2 regions of the Pseudonocardia sp. Ae505_Ps2 genome follow, and region 2 is predicted to be linked to the other one. Evidence: riboswitches for the same ligand, from Rfam matches in the RefSeq annotation. Region 2 holds a riboswitch; the other holds the start of a gene.
The links. Region 2 has a riboswitch for guanidine ahead of Ae505Ps2_RS08645 (multidrug efflux SMR transporter). Riboswitches for the same ligand answer to the same signal wherever they lie in the genome.

Region 1: it holds a riboswitch for guanidine, as region 2 does, so the genes downstream of both, Ae505Ps2_RS28600 (multidrug efflux SMR transporter) here and Ae505Ps2_RS08645 (multidrug efflux SMR transporter) in region 2, are expected to answer to the same signal.

What each region holds. Positions count from the first base shown of each region.
Region 1 is NZ_MCIP01000002.1:75,503-82,367, reverse strand. It holds partial or broken gene Ae505Ps2_RS33845 (IS3 family transposase) at 9-656, opposite strand; gene Ae505Ps2_RS28625 (transposase) at 653-964, opposite strand; partial or broken gene Ae505Ps2_RS28620 (RtcB family protein) at 1,035-1,397, opposite strand; gene Ae505Ps2_RS28615 (ISAs1 family transposase) at 1,431-1,967, shown strand; gene Ae505Ps2_RS28610 (IS30 family transposase) at 2,834-3,805, shown strand; partial or broken gene Ae505Ps2_RS28605 (IS3 family transposase) at 3,808-4,561, shown strand; guanidine-III (ykkC-III) riboswitch at 4,645-4,710, shown strand; gene Ae505Ps2_RS28600 (multidrug efflux SMR transporter) at 4,721-5,035, shown strand; gene Ae505Ps2_RS28595 (multidrug efflux SMR transporter) at 5,035-5,385, shown strand; gene Ae505Ps2_RS28590 (MerR family transcriptional regulator) at 5,763-6,185, opposite strand; partial or broken gene Ae505Ps2_RS28585 (IS701 family transposase) at 6,443-6,865, shown strand, end outside.
Region 2 is NZ_MCIP01000001.1:1,820,635-1,830,531, forward strand. It holds gene Ae505Ps2_RS08610 (maleylpyruvate isomerase family mycothiol-dependent enzyme) at 100-723, shown strand; gene Ae505Ps2_RS08615 (hypothetical protein) at 836-1,204, shown strand; gene Ae505Ps2_RS08620 (molybdopterin cofactor-binding domain-containing protein) at 1,458-3,782, shown strand; gene Ae505Ps2_RS08625 ((2Fe-2S)-binding protein) at 3,793-4,263, shown strand; gene Ae505Ps2_RS08630 (molybdopterin cofactor-binding domain-containing protein) at 4,648-6,999, shown strand; gene Ae505Ps2_RS08635 ((2Fe-2S)-binding protein) at 7,010-7,480, shown strand; gene Ae505Ps2_RS08640 (hypothetical protein) at 7,576-7,887, shown strand; gene Ae505Ps2_RS08645 (multidrug efflux SMR transporter) at 7,966-8,280, opposite strand; guanidine-III (ykkC-III) riboswitch at 8,302-8,367, opposite strand; gene Ae505Ps2_RS08650 (hypothetical protein) at 8,440-8,697, shown strand; gene Ae505Ps2_RS08655 (VOC family protein) at 8,796-9,176, shown strand; gene Ae505Ps2_RS08660 (LysE family translocator) at 9,224-9,859, shown strand; gene Ae505Ps2_RS08665 (YdcF family protein) at 9,865-9,897, opposite strand, start outside.

The sequences.
Region 1 (6,865 bases), on a different contig from region 2:
GTCGACGGGGCGACACCGGCGTCGACCAGGCGCTGGGTGAACCGCAGCGCTGTGTACTGGGCTCCCTTGTCGCTGTGGAAGATCAACTGGCCGGGGCGCAGGTCCCGCGAGCGCAGGGCGTGGTTGAGCGCGGTGAGCACCAGCGCGGTCGTCGCACGGGAGTCGGTGGCCCAGCCGACGACCCGGTTGGAGAACGCGTCACGCACCGAGGCCATCCACAACACGCCCTCGCCGGTGACGATCCGGGTCAGATCGGCCACCCACACCCGGTTCGGCGCGGCCGCGGTGAAGTCGCGTTCGAGCAGGTCCGGCGCCGGCCGGTGGGCGGGGTTCTGCCGGGTCGAGCCGCCCTTCCAGCCGCGGCGCAGGTGGGCGCCCTGCAGGCCGTGCTCGCGCATGATCCGCTCGACGCGCTTGCGGCCGACGTGCACGCCTTGGCGGCGCAGCTCGAGCCAGACCCGCGGGGATCCGTAGGCGGTGGCGAACTCGCTGACCGAGCGGATCTTCACGATCTGTTCGAGGAGCACGGCGTCGTCGAGGTGGCGCTGAGAGGGGTTCGCGCGGCGGGTGCGCCAGTCGTAGTAGGTCGAGACCGGCACACCAAGGACCCGTAGTACGAGACCGGCGGGGAAGCCATGGGCGTCGACGAAGCTCATGACCACCTCCGGGTCGGGCCGATCTCGGAGGCGAAATAGGCGCTCGCCGCGCGCAGGACCTCGTTGACCCGCCGCAGCTCGGCGTTTTCCTTCGCCAGCCTGCGGTTCTCGGCGAGCATGTCGGTCGACGGCCGATCATGGCGCTCGCCGGTGTCGGCCTCGGCTTGGCGGACCCAGCTGCGCAGGGCCTCGTGATGCACCCCGAGCTGCTGCGCGAGCGTCCGGAACGTCGGGCGAGGGTCGGACTCCCGATACAGCCGAACCGCCCGTTCACGCAGCTCATCGGGGTACTTCTTCGGTGCAGTCACCAGTGCCTTCCTTCCTGGCTCTCAAGATCGAACCAGTGTTCAGACACTCCGGCAAAGCGGGGGAACCTCACAGCTCGATCATCACCCGCCGGTTGAGCCGCGCGTACTCCTGCGCCCAGTGCAGGTCGGCCCGGTAGGCGTCCATCTGCGGGGTGCCGGCGAGGAACACGGCCAGGTCGCGGTCGGGCAGCTCCTGGTTGTGCGGCAGCACCTTGGCCTTCTCGATGTGCAGGTTGGCCAGGATGTTGCCGATCCCCCGCGACCCGGAGTGCAGCATCAGCCAGACCCGGTCGTCGCCGTCGAGGCAGAGCTCCACAAAGTGATTTCCGCCCCCGAGCGAGCCGAGCTGCTGGTGGGCCTTGCCACGCAGCTTGTCCTCGCTGGTCCAGGACGCATCGCGCAGATGGTGCAGCCGGTCGAAGCCGCGCCAGAACCCGGCCCAGTCGAGCTCGGTGGGCACTACCTGATGACGGTCAAGGCTAACCAGCCCACGCTGCTGGCCCGGCTGCGTGCGCTGCCCTGGAAGATGACCGGGCCGGCCGCCCGGCAGCGGGCCCGTGGCCACGGGCGGGTCGAGACCCGCACGATCAGCGTGCTCTCCCTGCAGCGGTGCCCGGACCGGGGCGGGGAGTTCTTCCCACACGCCGCCCAGGCCATCCGGCTCATCCGCCGGCGCCGCCCGCTACGTCCGGGCGCACGGTGGAAGACCGTGACCGTCTACGCGATCACCAGCCTGACCGCGTTCCAGGCAGACCCGATCTTGCTGGCCCGCTGGATCCGCGGGCACTGGAACATCGAGAACCGGCTGCACTGGGTCCGGGACGTCTCCTTCGACGAGGACCGCTCCCAGACCCGCACCGCAGCCGGCCCCCAGGTCATGGCCGCCCTGCGCAACCTCGCGATCGCCGCACTCCGACTGACCGGAACCACCAACATCGCCGCCGGACTACGCCACCACGCCCGAGACGCCCACCGACCCTTGACCACCTACAAGATCATCTGACGACTTTGCCGGGGCCCTGGCTGCGCCCCAGCTACACTCCAAGAACTATTCGAATCCCCCCAGGAGATCCAACTTCCGCCGCAGTCCAGGACAACGGCATGCGACCGGCAACGCTAACTCGATAGACCTTGTTTTTCAAAACGCCATCAACCTTAAAGCTAAATTGACACGAACTCCCCACAATGATAGAGTCGCTTAGTTGCCCGGAGCCTATCAATTGCCTCTTCGAGTTCAGCACGGAAATCAGTCCTCCCGCCCGCACTCCTTTGAATTCTCCAGACCCTGCGCAGCCACCGGAAGAGAGAGGGAAGAAGCCGTCCACAACCTTCCGAGAAGGCGATGTCATCAATCCCACGACCTTTCCCTCTACGGTGACTCTACCTTCTTCTGTCATGACCAGAAGTCCTGTCACTGAAAGCAAGATAAATAATATCGACCCGGTCGATACTGCGACAACTCGGAATCGCCTCGAGCGGCCACTAATGACTCTTAAGAGACGCTCCCGAGTTCGCAATGTAACCGTATCCTGATCATCACTTCGCAGTAGCCCCGAACCTTCTCCGCGACTCTCCGACCTCTCGCCTTGACCCATCGGATCAAAAAGACTCACTACTCAGTCCTCATTTCTTTACAGGACTCCATGCCATCTAGGCTGGCCGCTCGGTGTCCTGGGCTCGGTGCGACGGTGCGGTCAGTCGGATTGCGCGTTCTCGGTCCTGTCTGCTAGAAGGAATAGGGCCGCGGTGATTACTGCGGCGACTACAAGTAGAGTATAGGTGACGTCCCATCCGTAGCGTTCGGTGAGTTCAGCCGGTCGTAGCACTTGATCTTGGTTGTTCGGCGGGACAGGATGTTCCGTGCGTGAGATGTTGATGTTGTCGGATCGGGAGGAGATCTCGAGGGGTCTCGCGGAGGGCTTGTCCTACAAGCAGATCGCCTCGGTGGTGGGTCGTGATCGGTCGGTGATCTCTCGTGAGGTCCGTCGTCACGGCGGACGCTACGAGTACCGGGCCGCGGCAGCGCAGGAACGGGCCCTGGCGGCGCGGGAGCGGCCGAAGCAGTTCGCGGTGGACCGTCACCCGCGGTTGCGCGGGATCGTGCATGCTCTGTTGCGTGGTGGCTGGTCACCGGCCTCGATCGCGGGCCGGTTGCCGACCGAGCACCCCGATGACGAGGCTTGTCGGGTGTCTCACGAGGCGATCTACCAGTGGATCTATGCCACCCCGGTGTCCACGCTGGCCCGCGAGCTGCTCGCGCTACGGTCCGGGCGCACCGCCCGACGAGGCGGCGCCAAGCCCCCACCGGCCCCGCGGATCAAGGACCCGACCTACATCGACGCCCGCCCCGCCGACGCCCAGGGGCGCGCCGTGCCCGGCCACTGGGAGGGTGACCTGGTCATCGGCAAGAACGGCAAGACCGCCGTCGCCACGCTGGTCGAGCGCACCTCCCGGTTCCTGGTCCTCGTGCCCCTGACCGGCCGCGCCGCGCTCACCGTCGGCCGTGGGGTCATCGCCGCCACCAGCGGTCTGCCCGCGCACATGCGGGCCTCACTGACCTGGGACTGCGGTGCCGAGATGGCCGGCCACGCCACCGTCACCAAGGGCTCGATGCCGGTGTACCTCGCCCACCCACACTCGCCGTGGGAACGCGGCAGCAACGAGAACCTCAACCGCATCGTCCGCGAGTACTTCCCGAAAGGCACGGACATCACCTCGGACCCGAAATACCTGGCGATGGTGGCTTGCGACATCAACGACCGACCCCGTAAAATCCACAACTGGAAGAAGCCCTCCGAGATATTCGCCGAACTCGTTGAGCTAGATGCTTCAACCGCCTGAATTCGCCCAGGTGTGTGTACGGGGTGCGGAAGATGTGGCGTGCGGCGCGGCGGGAAGGGCTCCGGGTCGGGCGGGACCAGATGGGGGTGATTGATGCGTGTCGCCGGGATCCAGGGCGTGCGCCGCGGGGTCCACCACACGGCCACGACGACCCGTGATCAGCGCGCAGCCCGCCATCCTGACCTGGTCAAGCGGGCGTGGGCGGCGCCGACTCGACCGGATGCGCTGTGGGTCGCGGATTTCACGTATGTGTGGACCGCCTCCGGGTTCTGCTACGTGTCGTTCGTGACCGACGTCCACTCCCGCAGAATCCTCGGATGGAAGGCGTCGATGAGCAAGACCACCGATCTCGTCTCCGGGGCCTTGGCGCAGGCGTTGTCCACTCGCCAACGGGCGATCAGCGAGTTCACCTCCGAGGGTCTTATTCATCATTCGGATGCCGGGTCCCAATATACGTCTCTGGCGTTCACCGAGCAACTCGCCGAGGCTGGTATCGCCGGCTCGATCGGCACCGTCGGTGACGCGCTGGACAACGCGCTGATGGAGTCCACGATCGGCCTGTACAAGTCAGAGCTCATCGTTCCGCATGCTCATTCTCGGAACTGGATCGGTCTTCGCGAAGTGGAGCGAGAGACCGCGGAGTGGGTTCACTGGTACAACAGTGTGAGGCTCCACTCCTCCATTGACTATATGTCGCCGATCGAACGAGAAATGGTGTACGCTACATCCATCGCCCAACAGGGTGCGGTGGCCTGAACCTCAGCCTCTCGCAGACCCAGGACGGTTCATAGCTCGCCGCCGCCTGCCATGGATCCGGAGTTCCTTGGTAGGTTTGCGTACCGAGGGCCTCAGTGGCCTTGCGGACGAGGTCGGCCAGTACCCGCGCAGCGACAAGACTGGCCTCTGGAGTTTATCGTGGCATGGAGCATCCTGATCGCCTCCGGTGTCCTGGAGGCAGTATGGGCGACAGCGCTGGCCGCCTCCGACGGCTTCAAACGCCGCGGACCGACGATCGTGTTCACGGTCGCTCTCGTCTTCAGCATGGCCGGGCTCGCAATCGCGATGCAGAGCCTGCCCACCGGCACCTCCTACGCTGTCTGGGTCGGTGTCGGCGCTGTGCTGACCGCCGGGTGGGCGATCAGCAGCGGCAAGGAGAAGGCGACCCCGCTGAAGATCATCCTGCTCGCCGGTCTGGTCGGCAGCGTGGCGGCGCTCAAGGTGGTTTCCTGATGAGTTGGCTGATCCTCATCGTCAGTGCGGTGTTCGAGGCCGTGTGGGCGACAGCGCTCGGCATGTCCGCCGGACTGAGCAGGCCCATCCCCACCGTCGTGTTCCTCGTGTTCCTGGGATTGAGCATGGTCGGCCTCGCGCTCGCGATGCGTAGCATCCCGGTCAGCGTCGCCTACTCGGTGTGGATCGGGATCGGCGCGGTACTGACCGTAGCGTACGCCATGCTAACGGGCGACGAGCAGTTCACACCCGCCAAAGCCGCTGTGCTCACCATCCTGATCGGATGCATCGTGGGACTCAAATTCACCAAGGGATCCGGCACATCAGATCGCGAGGTCAACGACGTGTAGAACTCGTGACGGAACCGGGCCAGTTCCCCGAACGCCGCCACCTGAGCTTGAGCGTGCACACTACCCACCGCAGCCCTTGTGTTGATCTTCTTCCTTCGACAGAAGCATGATCAACCAAGGGCTGCACCAATGATCACCCGGGGTCACAGCGACAGCACGCCGACGACCTCAGAGCTTAAAGCTCAAGCTCAGATCCGCCCGAAAGCAGGGCGGGTAGTCTGCCGACTGGCGGTGTGAGGTCGGTCGCGATCACGTGGTGAAACTCCGTAGGGATCCAGAGGACGACAGCATATGCGAACGCCAGCCTCGGCCTTCGGCGGCGATCTCGCTCTGCGTCAGCCCCCGAGACGTCGCTATGACCGGTACGTCCGCACAGGTCAAGGGGCGTGCGAGGTGCTACTCGACCGGGTGGAGGCGTCGAGGTTCTTCAGATCACGCGACAATGACTCGAGGCTGTCGACCTGGAGGCGCAGGGCGTCGAGCCGACTGTCCGTGGCTGCCCGGAACATTGCCAGGCAACCGAGCAGATCCTCGAGGCGCTCCGACCCGAGCTCATCGCGTTGCCCGCGCTCGTCGACCGTCGCCAGCAGTTCCTTGACCTGGTCGAGGCTGAAGTCAAGTGGCTTGAGCCGCTTGATGAACGCCAGCCGGTCGACATCGGCCTCGGTGTAGAGCCGGAAGCCTCCCGCCGACCGTGCCGAGGGAGTCACCAGTCCCACTTCGTCCCAGTGACGGATGGTGCGTAGCGACAGGCCGATGCGCGTCGACACCTGACCGATCTGCATCAGCTCATCCCCCATGCCCCCACCTTCCGTCATCGCCCAGCACGGGAATCCCCGCTCGAGGATAGTCAGCGACGCCGACAACGGGTACGCGCGACGCGCCCATCGCTGTGCGCCACTGGCCCGACGAGCCGACGGCGTCACCACCGACCACACCCAGCAGCCGAGCACACCGAGCCGGGCCGGGCGTTTTCCTTAGGAAAACGCCTAATACTGCAACGGCAGTTCGGCGTGTGGTGAGAGGCTGACGGCCGTTCGGCGGTGATGATCACCGCGTGGTTGATCTTGCCGGGTGGGTGGCCTCGTTGGACGCGGTGGTGGAGCTGATCTCTGGCCGTTTCCGCAGGGTCGAGCCGCGCCGGCGGGTCGGAACCTACCTGCGAGGCCTGCTCGCGGGGCTCGAGCGGAAGAACGGCTGGACCCTCGCCGAACACGCCGGGGCGATGTCGCCGGACGGGATGCAGCGGCTGCTGCGCACCGCGGACTGGGACGTCGACGGGGTCCGCGACGACCTGCGCGGCTACGTCCTGCAACATCTCACCGACACCGCGTCGGGGGTGTTCATCGTGGACGAGACCGGGTTCATCAAGAAGGGCCTGCGTTCGGCCGGGGTGCAGCGCCAGTACACCGGCACCAGCGGGAAGATCGACAACTGTCAGCTCGGTGTGTTCCTGGCCTACGCCTCGAAGCGGGGGCGG
Region 2 (9,897 bases):
TCGGGGGTCCGGCCCTCTGTCGTTGGCGCGATGAGTTCCCGAGGGCCGGGCGGTCCCTGTGGTGGTCGACGATCCGCTCACCACCCGGGAGGCCCCACCGTGACCGATGTCTGGAAGCTCGTCCACGCCGAGCGCGCCGCGCTGCTCGCCGACCTCCGGGACCTCCCCGACGACCGGTGGGACACGCCGTCGCTCTGTCCCGGATGGACCGTCCACGACGTGCTCGCGCACCTCGTCGACACCGCCCGGACCACCCGGACCCGGTTCGTCCTCGGCATGCTGCGCGCCCGCATGGACTTCGACCGGCAGAACGCGGCCGGTGTCGCGCGCGAGCGCGGCGCCACTCCCGAGGAGACCCTGCGGCGGTTCGCGGCCTGCTTGCCGCTGACCGCCACGCCGCCGGCCCCGCTGGCGACCCGCTGGGTCGAGATGGTGGTGCACGGCGAGGACATCCGACGTCCGCTGGGGATCGTCCGGCCCTACGGACCCGCCGCCGACGCCGGTGCCGTGCAGGTGCAGGCCCGCACGTCGGTGTCGTTCGGGGGCGCCCGCGAGACCGTCTCCGGCCTCTGTCTGCGGGCGACCGACGCCGACCTCGTGATCGGGTCCGGCACGGAGGTGACCGGGACGGCGCTGGCCCTGCTCCTCGCGGTCTCGGGGAGGCCGGTCCGGCCGGGGGAGCTCGTGGGGCCCGGCGCGGCCGTGCTCGCGCGGGCGGAGTGATCTCCGCCCACCTCCGACCGTGGTCCGAGGCCGCGGATCATTCCCGGCTCCGATGTGGCCGACCGCTCTCCGCCGCGACAGTGGGTACACACCCCCACACGAGGAGCTGGAGATGACCACGATGACCACCACCCCGGAACCCACCCGCCCCGGTGACCCGGACGCCTACCCCGTTCTCACCGTCCTGATGCTGATGCTGGGTGGTTTCGTACTGCCCGTCGTCGGCTGGCTTGCCGGCGTCGTGATGCTGTGGACCGGTCGCTCCTGGACGGTCGGGGAGAAGTGGCTCGGCACCCTGGTGTGGCCGGGGATCGTCGCCGTGCCGGCGCTGGTGCTGGCCGTAGGCCTCGCGGTGCCCTCGGAGCCGGGCGCCGGGCACTGGGCGATCATCGTCGCCGGGATCGTCGGTGTCCTGGGTGCGCTGGTCGTGCTGCCCTGGACCTTCGTCCGGCTGCTGCGCGCCGCTCGGCCTACCCACTGAAGTTGGTAGTGATGCTCGCTCGAACAGGTGAACGGAATATCCGTCACGCAACCTCCTGATTCGGACTTGTGAGACACATCGCTGCCGCGTATGCGGAGGTAGGTGCACCCAGGGGCGGCGATGTGCGGGTTTCGTCGAGTCGCGTGGGTCACATCGTCGTCCGCATCACGACCACGGCCACCCTCGTTCCGCTCTCCAACGGACTCCGTCGGCCGCTCCCCTCCCGGGCCACGGAGCGAAGGAGAGGACAACGATGTCTGCCCCGACTCGTGCACGCGCCGAACGCCGCGACGTCAGTCGTCGCCGGTTCCTCGGCTACCTGGTCGCCGCCCCCACACTGGTCGTCGCGGCCGAGGTCGGCCGCCAGCAGCTGTTCGCCCCGCCGGGGGCCTCGGCCGCGGCGATCCCGTCGCCGCCCCAGGTCGCCGACGCCTACGACCTGCTCGATGCCATCCGAGACTCGTCCCGCCCGACCTCGGCGCTGGTCCGGGTGGAGGTGAACCGGGACGGCACCGTGTCGTTCGAGCTGCCGCGGTCGGACAACGGGCAGGGGATCATCACCTCGACCGCGATGATCATCGCGGAGGAGATGGACCTCGACCCGGACCAGGTCAGGGTCACCCTGGCCGACTCGCGCCCCGAGCTGGTGTTCAACCAGCTCACCGGCGGCTCCAGCACGACGTTCTCGACCTACACCCCGATCCGGGTCGCCGCGGCGATCGCCAAGGGCAGGCTGCTGGACGCGGCCGCCGCCCTCCTCCAGCAGGACGCGAACACGCTCACCAGCCGTGCCGGGCTCGTCACCGGCGCCGGGGGCAGCGCGATCCCGTTCGGCGAGCTCACCGAGGCCGCGGCCGTCGACGCCACCCGCTCGGTCGAGGTCGTGCTCAAGCCGCGCGAGGAGTTCACGGTCATCGGGACCGACCGGCGCAACGCCCAGGCCCGCGACATCGTCACCGGGCGCAAGCAGTTCATCGCCGACCTGAAGATCCCCGACGCGCTACCGACGGTGATCTGCCGCGGCCCCGGCCTGAACTGCGCCCCGCTGTCGGTCGCGAACGCCGACGAGGTCCGCTCCATGCCGGGCGTCACCGACGTCGTCGACTGCGCCACCGGCGTCGCCGTGCGCGCGCACACCTACGGCCAGGCCGTCGACGGGGTGAACGCGCTGCGCGTGCGGTGGGACGCCGGCACCGTCGAGGGCGAGAGCGACGAGTCCGTGCTGCAGAAGGTGCGGGCGGCCGAGCTGCCGCTGGCGGTCCCGTCGGTGCCGGGGGAGACCGTCGAGGGCGACTTCACCTTCTACTTCCGCAGCAGCTCGGCCCTGGAGACCAACACCGCGATCGCCGATGTCCGGGACGGCAGATGCGAGATCTGGACCTCGCTGAAGATCCCGATCACCGTGCAGCACGACATCGCCGAGCAGCTCGGGCTGCCGGTCAACGCGGTCACCATCCACATCGTCCCGGGCGGCGGCTCGTTCGGTCGTCGTCTCTTCGGCGACGCGGCCAAGGAGGCCGCCGAGATCTCGCAGAAGCTCGGCAAGCCGGTCAAGCTGATCTGGTCGCGCGCCGACGACTCCCGCCAGGGCAGGGTGCACCCGATGGCCACCTCCCGGATCCGGGCGGTCGTCTCGGGGGAGTCCGTCGTCAGCTTCGAGCAGCGCCACACCGGCGTCGCCTGCGACTTCGGGCACGGCTTCGGCGACGCCGTCACCGCGGCCGCCGCGAAGGCCCCGCTGGGGCAGGTCTCGGTCGCGGAGGCGATCTGGGAGCTGACCCAGGCCACGCCGTACGACTTCGGTGTCCAGACCCGGCTGCTCAACGAGGTCGACATGCGGTTCAACACCGGCTCGATGCGCAATGTGTACTCGCCCGACGTCTGCACCGCCCGCGACCTGATCGTCGACCGCATCGCCGAGAAGATGGGCAAGGACTCCTACGAGTTCCGCCGCGAGTTCCTCCGCAACGACGCCATGCGCGCGGTGCTCGACAAGGTCGCGGAGGAGGGCGACTGGGGCCGGTCGATGCCCGACGGCACGGCGCAGGGCATCGGGTTCCACGTCGAGTACAAGGGGTTCGCCGCCTGCCTGGTCGAGATCGACTGCCGCCCGCAGACCGTCGACCGGAAGGTCCGCCAGGCGCGGACCGGTCCGCGCGTGACCAAGGCTGTCTTCGCCGTCGACGGTGGCCTGGTCATCAACCCGCTCGGCTTCAAGGCCCAGATCATGGGTGGGATCAACGACGCGATCGCGATGACGCTGACCGCGGGCCTGCACCTGGTCGACGGGCACTTCGTCGAGGCGAGCTGGGACAACTACTTCTACACCCGGCAGTGGAACACCCCGCTCGACCTGCAGGTCCACCTCGTCGACAACGGTCGGCCGGAGCCCGGCGGGGCCGGGGAGTTCGGCGTCGCCCCGACCTGCGGGGCGATCGCGAACGCCTACGCCAGGGCCACGGGCCGGGTGCCGGACCACTTCCCGATCCTGCACAACGAGCCGCTGCCGTTCGAGCCGTATCCGACCGTCCCACCGATCCCGCCGTCGCCGACCAACGGCCTCGACTTCGCCCGCTGAGGAGGTTGACATGGGTTCTCACACCTTCACGGTCAACGGTGAGAAGGTCACCGTCGACGTCGAGGACGACGTCCGGGTGCTCTGGGTCCTGCGGGACCTGCTGGGGGTGACCGGGCCGAAGTACGGCTGTGGCATCAACGTCTGCAAGGCCTGTACGAGCCACATCAACGGCAAGGCGTTCAACCCGTGCTCGGTACCGGTGGGCGCGCTGTCGGAGTCGGACGAGATCACCACGATCGAAGGTCTGGCCACGGGCGACGAACTGCACCCGATGCAGCAGGCCTGGATCGACAAGGACGTGGCGCAGTGCGGGTACTGCCAGCCCGGCCAGATCATGGCGGCGATCGACCTGGTGAAGCGCTGTTCGGCGGAGGGCCGTTCGATCGACGACGAGGCGCTCGACGGGATCCGCAACATCTGCCGGTGCGGGACCTACCGCCGTATCCGTGAGGCGATCAAGGCCGGCGCCGACGGCATGTGAGGGCACGCGCCCGCCGCACGGAGTCCGGGCGGCGGGCGCGGTCACTTCGGGAGACAGCGGCCTTCGGTTCGGTCGGCGTCGACTGAATCACTCGGACGAGTGGCATCGCCTTCGCTGGAGTAGCCGCATCCTGCGGTCTTTGTGACGGCGAGTCATCCGCATCTGCGGGTAAGGGGACCCTGAACGCCAAGTCGTTGACCTGCGAAACAACGGATGTCCAACAGTCCGGCCCGCGGAGTTCGCACGACATCTGGCGCGCGTGCCGACGCGTAACCGTCGAATCAGGCACGTCGTTGATCGCCCGAATGCCCGCGGACGTCCCCGCTCCCCGCACCGGACGTCGCCGCCGGGTCGTGCACCGCAGCACAGTCGGAGAGGACAACGATGCCCGCTCATAGCGCCACCGCCCCCGAGCGCCCGGCGTCCGGAGACAACCGCAAGAACGTCAGCCGCCGGCGGTTCCTCGGCTATCTCGTCGCCGCCCCCACGCTGGTCGTCGCCGCCGAGATCGGACGCCAGACCTGGCTCCCCGGTGTTCCGCAGGCCAACGCGGCCGCGATCCCGTCGCCGCCCCTGCCCGCCGAGCTCTACGACCTGCTCGACCTCATCCGTGACTCCGCGCGCCCGACCGCGAACCTCATCCGCATCGAGGTCAACCGCGCCGGCACCGTCTCGTTCGCCCTGCCCCGGTCGGACAACGGCCAGGGCATCATCACCTCGACGCAGATGATCATCGCCGAGGAGATGAACCTGGACCCGGACCAGGTGATCGTGACCCTGGCCGACGCCCGCCCGGAGCTGGTGTTCAACCAGCTCACCGGCGGCTCGACGACGACGTTCTCCACCTACACCCCGATCCGGGTCGCGGCGGCGCTCGCGCAGAAGCGGCTGCTCGACGCGGCCGCGAACGAGCTCCGCCAGGACGTCAACGTGCTGCGCAGCCGGCAGGGGCTGATCACCGGCGCCAACGGCGAGGAGCTGCCCTTCGGGGAGCTGACCGAGCTGGCCTCCAGCTCGGTGAACGAGGCGGTCGACGTGGTCCTCAAGGACCGCGAGGAGTTCACCGTCATCGGCACCCCCCGGACCAAGTCCGACGCGCGTGCGATCGTCACCGGCAAGAAGAAGTTCCTCGCCGACCTGCAGATCCCCGACGCCCTCCCGACCGTCATCTGCCGCGGGCCGAACCTCAACTCGGCTCCGCTCGGCGTCAACAACATCGACGAGGTCCGCCGCATGCCCGGCGTCACCGACGTCGAGCAGGTCCCGAGCGGTGTCGCCGTGCGGGCGAAGACCTTCGGCCAGGCCGTCGACGCGGTCAACGCACTCGACGTCGACTGGGACGGCGGAACCGTCGAGGGCGAGAACGACGAGTCGGTGCTGGCGGCGCTGCGCCGTGGCGAGCTGCCGCTGGCCGTCCCGCAGGCGCTCGGTGAGACCGTCGAGGGCGACTTCACCTTCTACTTCCGCAGCAACTCCGCGCTGGAGACCAATTGCGCGATCGCCGACGTCCGTGACGGCTCCGCCGAGATCTGGGGGCCGTCGAAGTCCCCGATCGCCGCGCAGGCCGAGATCGCCAAGAAGCTCGGGATCGCCCAGAACGCGGTGACGGTGCACGTCACCGAGGGCGGTGGCTCGTTCGGCCGCCGGCTGTTCTTCGACGGTCTGGAGGAGGCCGCCGAGTGCTCGAAGGCGTTCGGCAAGCCGGTCAAGCTCATCTGGACCCGCGCCGACGACTCCCGTCAGGGACGGACCCACCCGATGGCCACCTGCCGGGTGCGCGCCCAGGTCAGCGGGGACGCGGTCAGCAGCTTCGAGATCCGGCACACGAGCGTCGCGACGGAGATCAACCCGGGCCTGTCCGAGGCGATCACCGCGGCGGCGAACAAGGCGCCCGGCGGCAACCTGACCGTCTCGGAGAGCATCTACCTCACGACGCAGACCAACCCGTACAACGTGGGCGTCGCGACCTCGCTGCTCAACGAGGTCGACATGCGCTTCAACACCTGCTCCATGCGCAACATCTACTCGCCGGACACGGCGACGGCACGCGAGCTGATGATCGACCAGGTCGCGGCGAAGATGGGCAAGGACCCGTACGAGTTCCGGTCGGCCTACACGAAGCTCACCCGCTGGAAGAACGTCGTCGACCGGGCCGCGAAGGAGGCGGACTGGGGCAAGTCGATGCCGAAGGGCACGGCCCAGGGCATCGCGATGCACGTCGAGTACAAGGGCGTCGCCTGCGCGGTCGTCGAGCTCGACTGCCGGCCGGAGACCGTCGACCGGAAGATCCGTTCGGCCCGCACCGGCCCGCGTGTCACCAAGGTGACCTATGTCGTCGACGGCGGACTGATCATCAACCCGCGTGGCTTCGAGGCCCAGATGATGGGCGGCATCAACGACGGCATCGCGATGACGCTGACCGCGGGCCTGCACCTGGTCGACGGGCACTTCGTCGAGGCGAGCTGGGACAACTACTTCTACACCCGGCAGTGGAACACCCCGCCCGAGATGAACATCGTGCTCATCGAGGACTCGGAGGCCCCCGAGCCCGGCGGTGCCGGCGAGTTCGGCGTCGCCGCGACCTGCGGCGCGATCGCCTGCGCCTACGCGCGCGCCACCGGCACGGTGCCGACGCAGTTCCCGATCCTGCACAACGAGCCGCTGCCGTTCGAGCCCTACCCGACGATCCCGCCCGTGCCGCCGTCGCCGACCAACGGCCTCGCCTTCGCCCGCTGAGGAGACTGACATGCCTTCCCACACCTTCACGGTCAACGGCGAGAAGGTCACCGTCGACGTCGAGGACGACGTCCGGGTCCTCTGGGTCCTGCGGGACCTGCTGGGCGTGACCGGGCCGAAGTACGGCTGCGGGATCAACGTCTGCAAGGCCTGTACGAGCCACATCAACGGCAAGGCCTTCAACCCGTGCTCGGTCCCGGTCGGGGCGATCTCGGAGTCCGACGAGATCACCACGATCGAGGGGATCGCCGACGGCGAGAAGCTGCACCCGATGCAGCAGGCCTGGATCGACCACGACGTCGCCCAGTGCGGGTACTGCCAGCCCGGCCAGATCATGGCGGCGATCGACCTGGTCAAGCGCTGCTCGGCCGAGGGGCGCTCGATCGACGACGAGGCGCTCGACGACATCCGCAACATCTGCCGGTGCGGGACCTACAACCGCATCCGGAAGGCGATCAAGGCCGGCGCCGACAACATGTGACGCCGCCGCGGCGAGTGCCTACGCCGCACCACTCTAGGCCGTTAGTGTGAACGGCCAGCTCCCCACACCGAAGGACGGATTCGATGCAGAACCGGATGCGACGCTCCCTCATCGCCGTCGGCGCGCTCGCCGCGGTGGCCTTCCCGCTGGCCGGGATCGCCTCGGCCGACACGGACACCGACGCCGAGCACGGCTACCCCAGCACGCAGAGCCCGACCCAGGGCCTGGACGCGGTGCTGGAGACCACCGACACCCTCGGTTACGGCTTCTTCGACTCGGCCGACGCCGTCTCGTCGAGCAACCGGCCCGACGGCGTCAACGGCACCGACACCGAGATCCCGCAGGCCGACCCCCGCTTCGTCGAGGGGCCGGCCGGTGGGCTGCTGAAGGACGGACCCTTCGAGTAAGGGGCTCCCACGGCGGCGGGGCCGGTACTCCTCACGGGGTGCCGGCCCCGCCGTCGTTCCCGGGTCGGTGCAGGCCCGTCAGTGCAGGACCTTCAGCCCCACCACACCCGCGACGATCGCGAGCAGGCACAGCAGCCGCGCCGTCGTCGCCGGCTCGCCGAGGGCCGCCATGCCGTAGAGCGCGGTGCCGACCGCGCCGATGCCGACCCACACGGCGTACGCGGTGCCGACGGGCAGGTCGCGCAACGCCAGGGCCAGCCCGGTCATGCTCAGAGCCAGCGCGCCCGCGAACAGCAGCGACGCGCCGAGCCTGCTGAACCCGCGGCTCTGCGACAGCGCCGCGGCCCACACCGTCTCCAGCACACCGGAGACCACGAGGTAGATCCATGCCATGACGAGCTCCCTTCCGGAGGGGATGCGTCGTCTTGGCGTTCCGGGTACGGCGCGTCTCGTCCGGGGAGCCGCCGGGGGGCGGTCCGGTACCAGGATGGCGGAGCGCCGCGCCCGGGTCGAGCGATGGTGACCGGTCGGACCGGGACCTACGCTCGCCGGGTGCGTCTGCTCGCCGTCGTCGCAGGGTTGTGTCTGTTCACCGGCGGGATGATCATGCTGCCTCCGTGGCTCCAGTACGCTCTTCCCGATCCGGACGCCCAGCCCTACGTGTACTACCTCCCGCCCGGGGCCCCCGATCCGCCCGGTCCGGACCTCACGTGGCCGATCCTGGGCTCGGTGCTGTTGGGCGTCGGTCTCCTCTGTGGGGTGACGGCGTTGCTGTGGTGGGTCTTCCGGCTGATCGCCCGTCTGCGCTGACCGCCGGGGCGTCGGGGAGGACGGGCCGACACGGCCACCAGGAGCGGACCCACCGCGCCATCCTGCCCGGGAGCCCGCTGTGGCCTACGGTCGCCGGCATGCTGGTCGTGGGATCGGTCGTCATCCGGGTCGACGATCTGGCGGAGCAGATCCGGTTCTGGACCGCGGCCCTGGACTACGAGCTGCGCACCCCCGTCGACGACGACTTCGCGCTCCTGCGCCCCCGCGACGGCCGCCCCGGCCCGAACGTGTCGCTCGACGTCGCGCCGTCCGAGCGGGTCCTGCCGCCGCGCATCCACCTGGACCTGTACGCCGAGGACCAGCAGGCCGAGGTCAGGCGCCTGGTCGCACTCGGCGCACAGGAGGTCCCGTGGCGCCACCGGCCCGCCGACGCCGACTACGTGATCATGCAGGATCCGGAGGGCAACCGGTTCTGCGTCGTCGACGGCGGGGGCGGGCCCGCGTCGTCGGGAGCCTGATCGGGAAAGGGGTCGACGTCGGTGGCCGGTCGGCGGAGGCTCTCGTCGTGGACCATCGACTGCTCGCCTTCGCCGCCGCCGCGGCGGTCGTCATCGCCATCCCCGGACCCAGCGTCGTGTTCACCGTCGGTCGTGCGCTCGCGGCCGGCCGGTCCGCCGCGCTCGCGACGGTCCTCGGCAACGCCGTCGGTGTCTTCCTGCAGGTGGTCGCGGTGGCCGTCGGCCTCGGGCAGCTCGTCGCACAGTCCGCTGCCGCGTTCACCGTCCTCAAGCTGGTGGGGGCCGCCTACCTCGTGTACCTGGGGATCGCGGCGTTCCGGCACCGGCACGACGTCGTCCGCGCGATGCATCGCTCCGCTGAGGGCCGGCGCATCGGCGCGGCCCGCAGCGTCGTCGACGGCCTGGTGGTGGGTGTGCTGAACCCGAAGTCCGTCGTCTTCTTCGTCGCGTTCCTGCCCCAGTTCGTCGACGTGCGTGGGCCGGTCGGCACGCAGATCCTGCTGCTGGGGGCGCTCTTCGTCGCCATCGGCCTGGTGCTCGACAGCGTGTGGGCCCTCGCCGCGGGATCGGCCAGGGACTGGTTCGCGTCGTCGCCGAGGCGGATCGCGGCGGTGGGCGGTGCCGGTGGGCTCGCGATGATCGGTCTCGGCGTCGGGGTGGCGGCGACGGGGTCGTCGCAGTAGGGCGGCTACCGGCCGAGGCCGACCACGACCCCGAGCAC